DNA from 4 places in the Xanthobacter sp. genome. Region 4 is predicted to be linked to each of the others. Evidence: riboswitches for the same ligand, from Rfam matches in the RefSeq annotation. Region 4 holds a riboswitch; each other region holds the start of a gene.

Region 1 (3,868 bases), on a different contig from region 4:
CCGTCGGGGCGGGCTATGAACCGATACCCCTCCCAGTGCCGTCATGCCCCGGCTTGTCCGGGGCACCCACTTCGCAGCTGGGCCGGCATTATCCGCTCAGGCACTACTCCCGGTCGCCCCGTGGATCCCCCGGACGAGCCGGGGGATGACGGTGATCGAGTGTCGGGTCTCGCGCTCGAACGCCAGCCCTCAGCCTCAGTTCTTGGGCTTCACGCGCACCGCCTTGTCGCCGGCGATGTCTTCGGGATGGGCGGCGACGACGCGGCCGTCCTTGACGAGGCCGAACACCGGGATGTTGGCGGTGATGGCTTCGTGGTCGGTGGCGGAGAAGGGCTTGTCGTAGACGGTGACGACGCCCTCGACCTTGGTGTTGAGGTTTTCCAGCGCGTCGCGGACCTTGCGGCCGTCGGTGGAGCCGGCCTGCTTGATGGCGGCGGCGAGCAGCAGGACCGAATCATAGCCCTGCGCGGCCGAGACCGGCGAAGGCATGCGATCGATCTTGTAGGCGGCCTGATAGGCCTCGATGAACGCCTTGCGCTTGGGGGTGTCGGGCAGCTGGATGAAGGTCTGCGGCATCATCGCGCCGTTGCCGTTGGCACCGGCGGTGTCGATGAAGTTGGCCATGGAGAGCGTCCACGAGCCGATCATGGGCACCTTCCAGCCGAGCTTGGCCATGCCGTTGGCGATCTGCGCCAGCTCGGGGCCGATGGCGTAGGTGAGGATCACGTCGGCGCCGGCTTCCTTGGCGCGCAGCAGCTGCGCGGTCATGTCGGTATCGCCGATGTTGAACTTCTCTTCGGCAACCGGCTTCACGCCCATGGTGGCGAGGGCCTTCACCAGATCGGCGCGGCCGAGCTGGCCGTAATTGGTCGAGTCGGCGAGGATGGCCGGCTTCTTGAAGCCCTGCCGCTTCACCGCTTCCTCGGCGATCATGGCGCTCTGGATGGCGTCATTGGCCGAGGTGCGGAAGATGTAGTTGTTCTTGTTGTCCGGCGGCACGAACTGCTTGGAGATCAGGGTGCCGGTGGCCACGTTGTTGATCACCGGGATCTCGGCTTCCTGATAGAAGCGCTGGGAGGCGAGGGCGACGCCGGTGTTGATGTAGCCGAGGGTGGCGACGACGCCTTCCTTGTTGATCAGCTCCTGGGCGATCTGCACGCCCACCTCGTTCTTGGCCTCGTCATCGCGCTCGATGAGCTGCAACGGACGGCCGAGCACGCCGCCGGCCTTGTTCACCTCTTCCACGGCGAGCTTCACGCCGTCGCGCATGCTGACGCCCATGGAGGACGAGCCGCCGGTGAAGGGGCCGGTCAGGCCGATTTTGATGGGGTCGGCGGCGTAAGCTGCACCGGAAAAGGCAAGCCCGAAAACGGCAACGCCTGCGGCCAAAGCCGCGACCATGCTCCTCAGTCGCATCTTCTACTCCCTGTGTTCCCGATTATTCGGTTATTATACTTTTGTAGTACCCGCCCGCTCGGTGGCGGGGCGGCTCTCAATCGTTTAAGCGAATTGAGCGGGGCGCGCCACCATAACCTAGCGGAATGTCGGGTGCGGCCTTTGCTGCTGCCGTTTTTGCAGGCAGCCGCACGCTCGCGATACGGGTCGCCGGTGATTTCGGACCACGCATTCTTGAAGCAATGAGCAAGATGTGATCGCGCGATACGCCTGCCGGCGCGGTCTTCCCGCAGTTGCGTTCAGGTTTTTGCATCTGCGAAGGTGCCGTTGACGCAGGGGGCGGCCGACGCCTATGGTCGCGATGACGGTTCCCGCAAGGGATCAAAAGGGAACGCGGTGCTCCGGTCTCACCGGAAATGCCGTGGCTGCCCCCGCAACTGTAAGCGGCGAGTCCTCTGCCATCAGCCACTGGGTTGCGAGACCTGGGAAGGCGGCAGTCTGGGCGATGACCCGCGAGCCAGGAGACCTGCCGTCAGCCGTGGTCACGCGCGAGCACGTCGGGCGGGGTTCTCCTGATGGCGGTTTTTCCGGGCCCGATATGGCCGGGAATGCCTCGTTCGCGGTGACGGACCACCCGTGCCGTCGAGTGCCTTCATGTCTTCCGCCGTCCCGTCCCGATCCCGCCGCGCACTGCCGGCCGCGGCCCTGCTCACGCTCGCCTGTGTTCCGCTTGCCTGTGTTGCGCCCGCCCTCGCCCAGACGGCGGACGACCAGAATGCGGGCGACCTGCCCACCATCGTGGTGAGCGCCACCGGCATTCCCACGCCCGAGACCGAGGTGGCGAGTTCCGTCAGCATCGTCACCGAGCAGGACATCGCCCGCAACCAGCAGCGCACCCTGCCGGACGTGCTGCAATCGCTGCCCGGCCTCAACGTGGTGCAGACGGGCGGGCCGGGCGGCACCACCTCGGTGTTCATCCGCGGCACCAATTCCAATCATGTGAAGGTGCTGATCGACGGCATCGATGCCGGCAATCCCGCCGCCACCAACGGCGCGTTCGATTTCGGCAAGCTGCTGGCGTCCGATCTCGAGCGGGTGGAGGTGCTGCGCGGCCCGCAGTCCGGCCTCTATGGCTCGGATGCCATCGGCGGCGTCATCTCCATCACCACCAAGAAGGGGGAGGGGCCGCCCAAGGTTTCCGCCTATGCGGAGGGCGGCGCGCTCGGCACCTTCAACCAGTATGCGAGCCTCACCGGCGCCACCGAGAAGCTGGCCTATTCCTTCAACGTCACCCACTTCTCGTCCACCGAGATCCCGGTGACGCCGCAGAACATCGTGCCCCCCTTCTGGCCGCGCAATCCCAACGCCTATGACAACTGGACCTACTCCACCCGGCTCGACTGGCAGGCCACCGAAACCTTCGCGGTGAATTTCGTCGCCCGCTACATCGACACCAGCCTCGCCTTCACGCCGGACGTCTTCCCCCCGCCCACCTATGCCGGCATCCCGGCGGCGCTGCGCTCCACGGCCTATACGGGCATGTTCTTCACCAAGGGGGAGGGCGTGTGGACCGCGCTGGACGGCGCTCTCGTCACCTCCTTCGGCGCCAGCGAGCTGACCACGTCGAACCCCACCGTGGGGCCGAATCCGAGCGTGAACGGCACCTATGACGGCGACCGGCAGGTCTATTACGTGCGCTCCAACTATCTGGTGGCGCCGGGCCAGAACCTGCTGGTGGGCGCCGAGCGGCGGAACGAGTCCATCACCTCGTCCACCGCCTACACCAATGTGGACGCCTCCACCGGCGACACGGGCGTCTATGCCGAGTACCAGGGCAACGTCTGGAACCGGCTCTTCTTCGCCGCCAACGTGCGCTACGACGCCGACGACAGCTTCGGCGACCACACCACCTTCCGCCTCGCCCCGGCGCTGCTGTTCGACGAGACCGGCACCAAGCTGAAGGCGAGCTATGGCACCGGCTTCAAGGCGCCCACCCTCTACCAGCTCTACGCGCCCTATTACGGCAACGTGAACCTCCAGCCGGAGGAGAGCGAAGGCTGGGATGCGGGCTTCGAGCAGAAGGCGTTCGGCGAGCGGGTGCTGTTCGGGGTCACGTACTTCCACAACAACATCACCAACCTCATCAGCTACGATCCGGTGACGTTCCAGAACGTCAACATCTCCAGCGCCGTGACCCAGGGCGTGGAGGCGTTCGTGGCGGTGAAGGTGACGGACCGCATCGATGCGCGGGTGGACTACACCTACACCGACGTGGTGGGCTACGTGCCGCCGGGCCAGCCCTTCGGCGCCGCCTGCGCGCCCATCAACGCCACCTCCTGCTATCCCCTGCGCCGGCCCAATAACAAGGTCAGCCTGACGCTGGGCTGGCGGCCGACCGACGAACTCGATCTGGCGGCGAGCCTCGTCTATGCCTCTTCCTGGTGGGACATCGTGCGCCTCACGTCGAACTACA
Region 2 (3,868 bases), on a different contig from region 4:
TGCCCCGGCCAGATCTGGCCCTGCCAGGCAAAATTCTGGCTGGCCAGGCCATCCAGTTGCTGCTGTACCAGCCCGGCCAAATCTCGGGGCACCGGGCTGTTGGTTGTCATGTCCTGTTGCGCAGCCAGCGCCTGGCCCAACTGGCCGGCGGTTTCCGGCGCGTTGCCTATCCTGGCGGCCAGCTGCTCGGCGCCGTAACGCCACCAGTCCAGCCCGCCGAGCTGGCGCACCAGCACCACCTTCGCCTTGGCCGCGACCTTCTCCACCCACAGGTCCACCGACATGGGGTGGCGCAGATCCTTCAGCCGCGCGAGGCGCAGGCTAGGCACCGCACCGCCGCGCGCCCGCCAGGCGGCGGCGAGGCCGATGAGATCGCTGTCGGTGAAGGAGAGCGCCACCATGTCGCCGGGCGGCTGGGCGAGGTCGACCGGCTCGGCCAACTCCTCCAGGCTCGTCGATGTGGTGGCGAGGATGTGCATGGGCTAGCCGAGGATGGCCTGTTCCACCGCCGCGCGGTCGAAGCCTTTGAGGCCGATGACCACCAGCGCCCCGCGCCGGGCCTCTTCCGCGCCCCACGCGCGATCGAAATGGTGCGACACGCGCGGGCCGACGCCCTGCACGAGCAGGCGCAGCGGCTTGCCTTCCACGGCGGCGAAGCCCTTCACGCGCAGCACGTCCGGCGTCTCCGCCGCCTTCACCACGCGCGCCGCCAGCGCGGCGGGATCGGCGATCTCGGGCAAGGCCAGGACGATGCTCTCGAACTCGTCGTGGTCGTGGTCTTCCTCGTCGTCGTGATGGGTGCGGCGAGTGTCGATGACATCCTCCGCGCCGACGCCGAGGCCGAGCAGCACCGCCAGATCCACCTTGCCGCCGGAGGACCGCACCAGCTTCACCGCGCGCGGCAGGGCACCGGCCACCGCCTTCTCGGCGGCAATGAATCCGGCCGCATCGAGCAGATCGGACTTGGAGAGGATGACGAGATCGGCACAGGCGATCTGGTCCTCGAACACCTCTTCGACGGGATCGTCATGGTCGAGGCTCTCGTCCCCGGCCCGCTGCGCGTCCAGCGCGGCGAGATCGGGGGCGACGCGGCCTTCCGCCAGCGCCGGGCCGTCCACCACGGCGATCACGCCGTCCACCGTCACCCGGCCCTTGATGGCCGGCCACTGGAAGGCCTGCACCAGGGGCTTGGGCAAGGCGAGGCCGGAGGTCTCGATGAGGATGTGGTCCACCTTCGGCGCGCGGGCGAGGATCTGGTCCAGCGCCGGCACGAAATCATCCGCCACGGTGCAGCACAGGCAGCCGTTGGCCAGCTCCACGATGGAGCCCTCGTCGCAGCTCTCGATGCCGCAGCCCTTCAGGATCTCGCCATCGATGCCCACGTCGCCGAACTCGTTGACGATGACCGCGAGGCGCTTGCCGCCGGCATTCTCCAGCACATGGCGGATCAGCGTCGTCTTTCCGGCACCGAGGAAGCCGGTGACGATGGTGCAGGGCACGCGGGCGAGGGAGGTCATCGGGTCTCCTTGAGGGTGAGCGGGGGAACGCGCGCGACCATGCCGCGCTTGAGAGCATCCGGCCGGCCGCGCCAGGGCATCAGGCCGTCTGGCGAGCCGGCGAGAAGCGCGGCGCCGGTGAGAAGATCGGCGGCGCTGTCGGGGGAGAGGTCGCCGAACACATAGGTCCAGCCGTCGCGGCGGACCATGGCGGCGGAGAGCGCGCGCTTGCAATTGGCGAGGCAGGAAACGCCTTCGACCGTGACGCCTTCCACCGCGACGCCTTCGGGGAGGGACGCGGCGCAGGCGGAGGCGAGGAGGCGCGCGCCGTCGCGCTCGGCCAACTGCTGAGTTTCCTGTGGGGCTTCGCTGCCGGGGGCGCGGCAGGTGGTGCAGATGAGGAGGGTGACGGCGGGAGCAAGATCGCGCGCGGCTTCCGGTGCAGCCTGGGGCGCGCAACCGGCTTCCGGGCTTTCGCCACCCGGCTCGGGTGCTGTGCTGTCGGGAATCGCGCCGCGCTCCACCGAAACGTCCACGGGTGCGAGCGCCCGCGCGCACGGGCTCGAAGGGACGCAATACCGGAGCACCCCGCCCGGCGCGGACCTCGTCGAAGGCAGGTCTCCTGGCTCGCGGTTCACCGCCCCCGCCGCCTTCCCGGATTGCTCCAGTGGCGTCTGGCAGGGGCTCACCGCCGACAGTTGCGGGGGCAGCCGCGGCATTGGAAGCTCTTCGCCTCCGCACCGCATTCCCTTTTACGCCCGTGTGGGACCACGGGACCTTCGACGCCGCCACTAAAGGCAGTGGCGGGCGGGATTGTCAAATGAGGGCGTGGAAATGCGTTCGGCGGCTCGGATTCAACCCGTCATGGCCGGGCTTGTCCCGGCCATCCACGTCGGGCCGATAGGGCCATCGCCTGAAAGATGTTCCCAGCCCCACCACGTGGATGCCCGGGACAAGCCCGGGCATGACGGTGAGGGGGCGAGACAGCGCGCAATACGCCCCCTGCCCTACCCCTCGATGCGGTCGAAATCGGCGATGCCGCGGGTGGCGGCGCGGATTTCGTCGAGGAGCTTCAGGCGGTTCTCGCGCAGCGCGGGATCGGGGGCGTTCACCGTCACGGCGTCGAAGAAGGCATCCACCGGCTGGCGCAGGTCCGACAGCGCGGTCATGGCGGCCTCGAAATCCTCGGCCGCGACGGCCTTGGAAACGCGGGCCTTCACGTCCTCGATGGCGGCGGCGAGGTGCTCCTCGGCCGGCTCCTTGAGCAAAGCGGCAGAGGTGGGGCCGGCGAAGGCGCGGCCGTCCTTCTTCTCCTCGATGCGCAGGATGTTCACCGCGCGGCGATAGCCGGCGAGGAGGTTCCTGCCATCCTCGGTGGCGAGGAACCCGGCAAGCGCCTCCACGCGGCGGACGACGAGTAGGAGGTCGTCCTGCCCTTCGAGGGCGAAGACGGCATCGACGAGGTCGTGACGGGCACCGCGGTCGCGGAGGTAGACTTTCAGGCGGTCGGCGAAGAAGGCGAGGAGGTCGGAGGCCTGCTGGCGAGCGGCAGGGGCATAAAGCTCGGCCTCCAACGCCTCACCCTCGCGACCTCCCGCCATTAGGCGGCCTAATATTTCCTTCGCTGCGAGAGAGGGCTCATCCTTGGCGTCAGTCGAAGCCGCCTCTGCGCTAAACTTGCCATGCAAGTAGGCACGCTGGACGGCAAGTGGCAGCAACCTCCAAGAAAAGGGCATGGCTTCCAGAAGCTTAACCCGCAGCCCATTCTCCAGCACAATCCTAATCACCCCCAACGCCGCCCGCCGCAGCGCGTAAGGGTCCTTGCTCCCGGTCGGCTTCTCATCAATCGCCCAGAAGCCCACCAGCGTGTCGATCTTGTCCGCCAGCGCCACGGCCACGGAGACCGGCGCGGTGGGCACGCGATCGTTGGGGCCCTGCGGCTTGTAGTGCTCCTCGCAGGCGGCGGCGACCTCAGCCGGCAGGTTCTCGCCCTGCGCGTAGTAGCGGCCCATGAGGCCCTGCAGCTCGGGGAACTCGCCCACCACTTCCGTCAGCAGGTCCGCCTTCGCCACCAGAGCGGCCTCCTCGGCCAGCGCCACCGGAGCGCCGACCTTGGGGGCCAGCTCCTTGGCGAGGCGGACGATGCGCTCGATGCGCTCGGCCTGCGAGCCCAGCTTCTCGTGGAAGGTGATGGACTGGAACTTGGGCATGCGGCTGGCGAGGCCGTTCAGCCGGTCCGTGTCCCAGAAGAATTTCGCGTCCGAGAGGCGGGCGCGGATGACGCGCTCGTTGCCGGCGACGATGGCCGCGCCGCCGTCCGAGGCGACGAGGTTGGAGATGAGGATGAAACGGTTGGCGAGGCGCCCGGTCTT
Region 3 (3,868 bases), on a different contig from region 4:
AGCGCCACCTGGAACGGGTCCACACCGTGCTTCTTCGCCACGGCGCCCAGCCCCCCGCCGCGGGGCAGGCGGGCCTGCTCGATGGGGCTGTAGGCCATGACCGGGATGCGCGCGGCGCGCAGCTCCGGGAACAGATCGAATTCCGGCCCGCGGCGGCCCGGATTGTAGAGCACCTGATTGGCGGCGCAGGCAGTGCCACCCTTGGTCGCGAGCAGTTCCTCCATGTCGTCCGTGTCGAGGTTGCTCACGCCCCAGAGGCGGATCTTGCCCGCCTTCTGGAGCGCCTCGAAGCCGGCGATGGTCTCGGACAGGGGATGGTTGCCGCGCCAGTGGAGGAGATAAAGGTCGATCACGTCGGTCTTCATCCGCTTCAGGCTGCGCTCGCAGGCGGCGGCGACGCCGGTCCGGCTGGCGTTGTGCGGGTAGACCTTGCTGACGAGGAACACCTCGTCCCGACGCCCGGCGATGGCCTCCCCCACCACCTCCTCGGCGCCGCCGTCGGCATACATCTCCGCCGTATCGATGAGCGTGAGGCCGAGGTCGATGCCGCGCTGCAAGGCCTTCGCCTCGGCGGAACGGGCGGTGGAACGCTCGCCCATGTACCAGGTGCCCTGGCCGAGGGCGGGCACCGTCTCGCCATTGGGAAGGGGCACGGTCTTGGTCATGGGCGGTTCCTCGGGCTTCGTTCCGCTGGCTGGTTGCGGGCGACCATAACGGCTGCTTCAGGCAGGTCCAGAGCCGGCCTGCGGCAGGGAGACGCTGCGTAGATTCACGCGCTTGACCCCTTCTGCCGCGTTGCACACAAGCGGAGCATGGGCATCGGGTTGGGATTCAAGGGCTTGCGGGTAGCGGCTGCCGCACTTTTCGTGCTGGCGCAGCTGACGCTCGGGTTCGCCCATCAGCCTGTCGCCCTGCCCTCCTCCGAGGCTCCCGTCGATCTTGCGGCCTATGCGCTGCCGGACGGCACGCTGCCGGACCTCTGCCTCAATGGCGCAGACACCGGAACGGTTCTCAAGGCCCATCCCTGCGACGCCTGTGTTCTGACCTCGGCGCCTGGCCTTGCCGTGGAGCCGCAACCCGCGCTCGCGGCGCCCGATGGCCGGCGCATCGCGCACCTCCCCGCGCGCTGCGAACGACGGCCGGCCGAGCAAGCCCGCGGCGCCCAGGCGCGTGGCCCTCCTGTGACCTGACCCAAAGCTGAACCGGCGCGGGAGCCTCCCGACGCCTCCGGTCCCTGCCGCCCATGCGGCCCTTCGGGTTTTCGTTCATGTCAGACACGCAATCTCACGCGTCTTCGGAGGCGCTCGCGCGCGCCCGCGCCGCCATGTCGGCGGAATTCGGCACCGTCACCCGCACCGCGTTCGATCCGGCGCGCCGCGCGCCGCGGCGGCTCTATCACACCAACGGCTTCAACCCGCCCCGCCCCATCGAGGCGGCGGCGCGGCGTGGCTGGTCCGGGCGTTGCCCGGCCTGCGGCGAAGGTGCCCTGTTCGGGCGCTGGATGCAGGTCTCGGAATCCTGCACGCACTGCGGCGAGGCGCTGGGCCATGCCCGCGTCACCAACGCCGTGCCGGTCCTCGCAATCCCTCTTGCGCTGCTGGCCGGATCGCTGGTGGGTGGCATTCTGGAGCTGCTCAGCGACCTCCCGCTGGCGCTCGAGCTTGCGGCCAGCGAACTGGTGGCGGTGGCGGCCGCCTTCCATGTGCTGCCCCGCGCCAAGGGCCTCGCCGTCGGCCTTGCCTGGGCGAACCATGTGGGCGGCTTCGATCCGCTCCGCCATCTGGTGCCGGACCCGGAAGCCCCAGCCGCCCTGCCCTCTCCCGCCCTGCCCCCGCCCGTCGAGGCTCCCTGAAACGCAGAACGCCGGCGGGAGCACCGCCGGCGTTCTGTTATCCGAGGGTCGGGCGCGCGATCAGGCCGCGTCGTAGAGCCGGCGCTCCAGCAGCGGGTTGCCGCCCTTGAAGGCGCCATGCAGCGCCTTCGCGGCCGCAAGCACCGCAAGGTCCACCAGCGGCTCGACGATGATGACGAGCATGTAGGCGCCACCAAAGGTCGCCACCGAGGCGATGTTCTCGGATGCGAAGCCCTGGCCATAGACGGCCCAGAACGCCACCCAGCCGACGATGCCGGCCTGATAGGTGGTGGAGAGCGCGAGCGCCTGCCCGTACTTCAGTTCCACATAGGGCGTGCCCGGCGCCACGATGCGGCGCGCGACGGCGGCGACGCCGAACAGCGGCACCAGCAGGGTCGTCACGTTCATCCCGTACTGGGGCAGGTCGAACGGCGCGAAGAACAGGCCCTGGACGAGCAGGCCGAAGGCGAGGCCAAGGGCTGCCGGAGCCGCGCCGAACATCAGGAACAGGGTCGAGCCGAGAATGAGGTGCACTTCCGAGACGCCCACCGGATAGTGCGGCAGCACCTCGAAGAAGCTGAACACGAGAGCGGTGGTGGCGAGGGTGCGGCCGGCCAGCGAGAGGACACCGCGCTCGCGCGCCGCCTCATAGGCAAGCTTCAGGGCGTAGCCGCCGGCGGCGGCCGCCGTGACATAGCTGAGGCCGATCTTGGCCCCGTCCACGAGTCCGGGTTCGATATGCATGCTGGTCTCCGTTGCCGTCTCACCCGACGGCCCGAGGGTTATCATCATGCGATCGGCCGGTCTCCTGACTCGCGGGTCTACGCTCACCCCCGCCTTCCCGGCCGGCCCTAGGGGCTGTGGCCAGTGGCATACTGGAAGATCGCTCGCCGCTCACAGTCGCGGGGGCGGTTGGGGCTTCGGGCCAACCCCGGCGGATATCCGCGCAGGTTCAGGCCCTACCCCATTCCCGTTTCACTCCGGATGCCGTGGCAACCGGAGCACCGTTCGCACGTGCAGCAGGCACCGAACACCTCCGCGCTGTCAAGCGATCCCGGAGGCGAAACGCGCCGGTACCTTCCGGACCGGCGCGTCGTGCGCGTGAGTTTCCCGCCTCAGTGGCCGGGATGGGCGCTGCCGGAGGCGCCGAGGCCCTCCACCTGGAACTTCACGGGCACGCTGCCGGCCTTCTCGAAGGTCAGCGTGCCGTCCACAGAGGTGCCCTCCTTGAGCGGGGACTTCAGGTCCATGAACATGATGTGGTAGCCGCCCGGCTTCAGCTCGACGCTGCCGCCGGCCGGGATGGTGAGACCGTCCGGGATGGGCCGCATCACCATGACGCCGTCCTTCATGGCCATCTCGTGGATCTCGACCCGGCCGGCGAACGGCACGGTGGCGGAGATGAGGCGGTCGGGCGCAGCGCCGGTGTTCTTCACCACCAGATAGCCGGCGGCGACGCTGGCGCCGCCCGGCGTCGCACGCGACCAGGGATGGTCGATCTGCAGCGAGCCGGCCTTGTAGTCGTGCGCCACGGCAGCGCCCGTCAGGGCGACGGTGGCGACGGCAGCGGCCATCACGGCACGGCGGGCGAGATGGAAAATGGACATGGGTGCTCCTTGGTTGCGCCAATGGGGCTTCTGCCCCATGGCGGGATGAACCTGCTGGTTGGACTTGATGAGCCGCCCGCCACCCGAGCCGGACACGCAATGGCGTGGCCGCGCAGGCGGGGCAGATTCGGCCTTCGAAGGCGTCAGGGGTCAGGCGCCGAGGGGAGGACCCTGCGAGGACCGCGGCTCGCGGCGGTCGCGACCACTTCCCTCTGCGACGGCAACGGCTGCCCGCTCGGAAATCGCGGGGGTCGCGACAGGACGTCCGGCGTCGGCGGCAACCGGGAGGATCGGCGCCAGAGAATGGAAGGCGCAGAGGGCGCAGCAGACGGAATGGTCTGCCTGCGGCGACTCCGGGGTGTTGTCCGGAACTCCGGTGCTGCGGGCGCACAGGGCACTGCCGCCGGGC
Region 4 (3,868 bases):
AGAACAGGGTCCATGCGCCGTCCTCTTCCACCCGCTCCATGAACATGTCCGGCACCCAGTTGGCGGTGTTCATGTCATGGGTGCGGCGGCGCTCGTCGCCGGTGTTCTTGCGCAGATCGAGGAAGTCCTCGATGTCCACATGCCAGGTTTCCAGATAGGCGCAGACCGCGCCCTTGCGCTTGCCGCCCTGGTTCACCGCGATGGCGGTGTCGTTCGCCACCTTCAGGAACGGCACCACGCCCTGGCTCTCGCCATTGGTCCCCTTGATGTGGGCGCCGAGGCCGCGCACCCGGGTCCAGTCATTGCCGAGGCCGCCGGAATATTTGGCGAGCAGCGCATTGTCCTTCACCGCCTTGAAGATGCCGTCGAGGTCATCCGCCACCGTGGTGAGGAAGCAGGAGGAGAGCTGGGCGCGCAGCGTCCCGGCATTGAACAATGTCGGTGTCGAGGCCATGAAGTCGAAGGAGGAGAGGAGATCGTAGAATTCGATCGCCCGCGCCTCCCGGTCGATCTCGCGCAACGCGAGGCCCATGGCGACACGCATGAAAAAGGCCTGCGGCAGCTCGAAGCGCGTGCCGCGCACATGCAGGAAATAGCGGTCGTAGAGCGTCTGGAAGCCCAGATAGTCGAAGGCGAGGTCCCGCTCCGGCTTGAGGGCGGCAGCCAGCCGGGAAAGGTCGAAGCGACCGAGCTCGGGATCGAGCAGGTCATTGGCAATGCCGGTCTTCACATAGGCGCTGAAATAATCGCCGTAGCGCTCCGCCATCTCGGCCTGCGTCGCCTGTTCCGGCCGGCCGGCGACGAAGCTGAGGGCCTCGCGGCGCAGCTTGTCCAGCAGGAGGCGCGCGCTGACCTTGGAATAGTTCGGCTCGGTCTCCACCAGCGTGCGCGCCGCCAGGATGGGCGCCTGCGCCAGTTCGTCCAGCGAGATGCCGTCATAGAGGTTGCGTCGCGCCTCGTTCAGCACCGCCGCGGCCGAGACGCCGTCGAGCCCGGCGCAGGCCTCGTCGATGACGGTGGAAAGGCGGGCGGCATCCAGCGGCACCAATGCGCCGTCGGCGGTCCTCACATGCAGCACGGCGGCGGCATCACCGCCCGGATGCGCCACGGCGAGGGCCTTCGCGCGTTCCCGTGCCCGCGCCTCGCGATAGAGCACATAGGCGCGGGCGACCTTGTGATGCTCCCCGCGCATGAGGGCCAGTTCCACCTGGTCCTGCACATCTTCGATATGAAAGGTGCGTCCGACGTCGGGGCGCCGGGTGAGGTTCGCCACGATCTGGTCGGTGAGCCCGGCCACAATGTCGTGGATGCGGCGGGACGCGGCAGCCGACTGTCCCTCCACGGCCAGGAACGCCTTGGTCAGGGCCACCCCGATCTTGGCGGCATCGAACGGCGTGACCGCCCCATTGCGGCGGATGAGCTGATAGCCGGGCGCGCTGGCGACCGCTTCAACGTCAGGGGCCGGCATGGAAAATCTGTGGCTGCCATTGGCATGGCGTTCGGCTGTCGCTGGCATCATCATCCCCGATGAATGTGGGGACGGAGAGCAGGCGGACGCATGCCGAAACAGGGGGAGGCGCACGCCACCCGCAGCAAGCGCCTCACCGGGACACCCCGCCCGTGGACGTACTGGTGTCGCGGCAGGTCTCCTGGCTCGCGGGTCATCATTCTTGTCCGTCTTCCCAAGGCCATGGGGCCTCAGTGACATGGGTGAACAAGAACTCGCCGCTTACAGTTGCGGGGGCAGCGCCGGCTTTGGACCGGCTTCCCTCTTAGCTCTCGATCTTGCGAGTCGAGAGACCGTGACCACCAGATTTAGTGGCTATTGCGGCGGCAATGTCAATACTTTGCGCCTGCGGAGTCCCCTCCCGCACGGACGGACCTGACGGCGGAGGTGCGACCTACGGGGATTTTCCCGCAGCCTGTTTGACCCCTCGCAATGCCCACCGGCGGCCGTCGTGCCGAAGATTGGCACGCTCTCCCACGCGATCTACTCTCGCGTGCGGCCGCAGATTTCCCGGGCGCCGTATCATGTCGCGCATGGGCTCCAGGCTGATGCGCATCGGGTGCCCGATCGGCTCATGAAATACAAGGTCACCGGCATCCGTGATGCCTCGCCTCAACGGACCTTGTCCACGGGTTGGTCCCGCGAACAAAGACGTCACCGGGCCACCAGACCCCGGAGAAATTGGCGCGCGGCAGACCGCCGCCGCGCGCCCGAACCCGACGGCCCTGTCAGCCTGCGATGTTTGCGCTCCATCGATGACCGATGGGGAACAGGAGCGGTCACACGCAAGGAACCCGATTCTTCAACCGGATAGGGCCCAACCATCGGTGTGATCGGGTGCTGGAGGTCAGAATATCCCTCGCCCTGTCACCCCTCGGAGTAGGGCGTGAAGACACTCCTATTCTCATCCACCGTCAGAAGGCGGCCGATCAGCGGGAAGGCACGCTGCGGGCATGACGGCCGCTCGCACACCTTGCATCCTGCACCGATGGGAATGGCCGCGCTGGGATCATCCAGAGCGAGGCCTTTGGAGTAAACCAGCCGTCCGGCGTGGCGGATGTCGCATCCGAGGCCGATGGCGAAGGTCTTCCCCGGATCACCATAGCCGCCGGCGGAGTGATGCACCGTACGAGCGATCCACAGATAGGTGCGCCCGTCGGGCATCTGCGCCAGCTGGGTGAGAATCCTTCCGGGTTGGGCGAATGCCTCGTAGACGTTCCACAACGGGCAGGTGCCACCCACCCGGGAGAAATGGAAATCGGTCGCCGACTGCCGCTTCGAAATATTTCCCGCCCGATCCACCCGAATGAAGAAGAAGGGCACGCCCGTCGCTCCCGGGCGCTGCAGCGAACTAAGACGATGGCAGATCGTCTCGAAGCCGACGCCGAAGCGTGCGCCGAGACGCTCGATGTCATAACGCTCCTGCTCCGCCGCGGCGACGAAGACGCGGTACGGCATCAGCAATGCACCGGCGAAGTAATTGGCAAGGCCGATCCGTGTGAGCGCTCGGGTTTCCTTCACGCCCGCCGATGCCTCTTCGGCAAGGCGTTCAATCAGCGCGCCCTGCTCCAGGAAAGCAAGCTGGGTGGCGATCTGGAACGCCCGCTGACCATCGTCGAGCCGGCGGGATAGGCGCAGGACCCGTTCACCGGGCAGAAAGCGGCGCTGTGCCGCCTTGTCTTCGGCGCGCTCGATCCGCACGCCATGACGCATGTCCATATACCGCGCGAGGCCCTCGGCCATGTCGCCGGGGATGAGCTGTCTCGCCTGCGCCAGTCGTTCGGCCGCGTCGTCCAGCTCGGCGAAATAATTGTGACGGGCGTAGAAGAAATCACGCACCTGCTCATAAGGCATAAGAGCCGCCGGCATCGCCATGCCCCCTGAGCCGAGCCCCAGCTCACCGGCCATGGCATCCGCCCGCTCCACCGCATGCCGCAGGCGTCGATTGAGCGCGACCACCGCGCGGCCCAGAGCCGGCATGGCGGAGGCCACTTCCTTCAGTTCGGCAAGGCTCACATGCTCGCTCGTGAGCGGATCCGTGAAGACTTCGCGCAGGTCTGCCACGAGGCGCCCCTCCTCTCCCTCGGAGAAGAGCTGGACGTCCACGCCGAAGATCTCGTTGATCTTCAGCAGCACCGGCACCGTGAGCGGACGCTGGTTCTTCTCCAGCTGGTTGAGGTAGCTCGCAGAGAGCCCGAGGGCCTGGGCGAGCGCCAGCTGGGTCAGTCCCCGCTCTTCCCGCAGCCGCTTGAGCCGCACGCCGACAAAGGTCTTCCTCATCAGCTTCGCCCCAATTCGCAAACTTCGCAAACCTGACCGTAAGGCCTCGCAAATCCACGCATTTTCAGTCATTCCGCACTG

Evidence for each region. A riboswitch is a leader RNA that binds a small molecule or an ion and turns the genes downstream of it on or off. The one in region 4 is predicted to bind cobalamin.
Region 1: linked by a shared signal. The riboswitch ahead of ACE3QW_RS00275 (TonB-dependent receptor plug domain-containing protein) and the one ahead of ACE3QW_RS10575 (ribonucleoside-diphosphate reductase subunit alpha) in region 4 are both predicted to bind cobalamin.
Region 2: linked by a shared signal. The riboswitch ahead of ACE3QW_RS19320 (DUF1636 family protein) and the one ahead of ACE3QW_RS10575 (ribonucleoside-diphosphate reductase subunit alpha) in region 4 are both predicted to bind cobalamin.
Region 3: linked by a shared signal. The riboswitch ahead of ACE3QW_RS13835 (energy-coupling factor ABC transporter permease) and the one ahead of ACE3QW_RS10575 (ribonucleoside-diphosphate reductase subunit alpha) in region 4 are both predicted to bind cobalamin.

Annotation. Positions count from the first base shown of each region.
Region 1 covers NZ_JAYRPE010000001.1:57,112-60,979, forward strand. Annotated here, with positions in the region: gene ACE3QW_RS00270 (ABC transporter substrate-binding protein) at 196-1,416, opposite strand; cobalamin riboswitch at 1,744-1,944, shown strand; gene ACE3QW_RS00275 (TonB-dependent receptor plug domain-containing protein) at 2,050-3,868, shown strand, end outside.
Region 2 covers NZ_JAYRPE010000067.1:1,878-5,745, forward strand. Annotated here, with positions in the region: gene ACE3QW_RS19305 (flagellar hook-length control protein FliK) at 1-110, opposite strand, end outside; partial or broken gene ACE3QW_RS19310 (hypothetical protein) at 174-479, opposite strand; gene cobW (cobalamin biosynthesis protein CobW) at 483-1,517, opposite strand; gene ACE3QW_RS19320 (DUF1636 family protein) at 1,514-2,032, opposite strand; cobalamin riboswitch at 2,091-2,292, opposite strand; gene glyS (glycine--tRNA ligase subunit beta) at 2,504-3,868, opposite strand, start outside.
Region 3 covers NZ_JAYRPE010000045.1:37,004-40,871, reverse strand. Annotated here, with positions in the region: gene ACE3QW_RS13850 (aldo/keto reductase) at 1-665, opposite strand, end outside; gene ACE3QW_RS13845 (hypothetical protein) at 813-1,190, shown strand; gene ACE3QW_RS13840 (DUF983 domain-containing protein) at 1,268-1,852, shown strand; gene ACE3QW_RS13835 (energy-coupling factor ABC transporter permease) at 1,913-2,596, opposite strand; cobalamin riboswitch at 2,633-2,876, opposite strand; gene ACE3QW_RS13830 (copper chaperone PCu(A)C) at 2,968-3,459, opposite strand; gene ACE3QW_RS13825 (hypothetical protein) at 3,610-3,868, opposite strand, start outside.
Region 4 covers NZ_JAYRPE010000028.1:5,421-9,288, reverse strand. Annotated here, with positions in the region: gene ACE3QW_RS10575 (ribonucleoside-diphosphate reductase subunit alpha) at 1-1,468, opposite strand, end outside; cobalamin riboswitch at 1,622-1,820, opposite strand; gene ACE3QW_RS10570 (short-chain fatty acyl-CoA regulator family protein) at 2,375-3,787, opposite strand.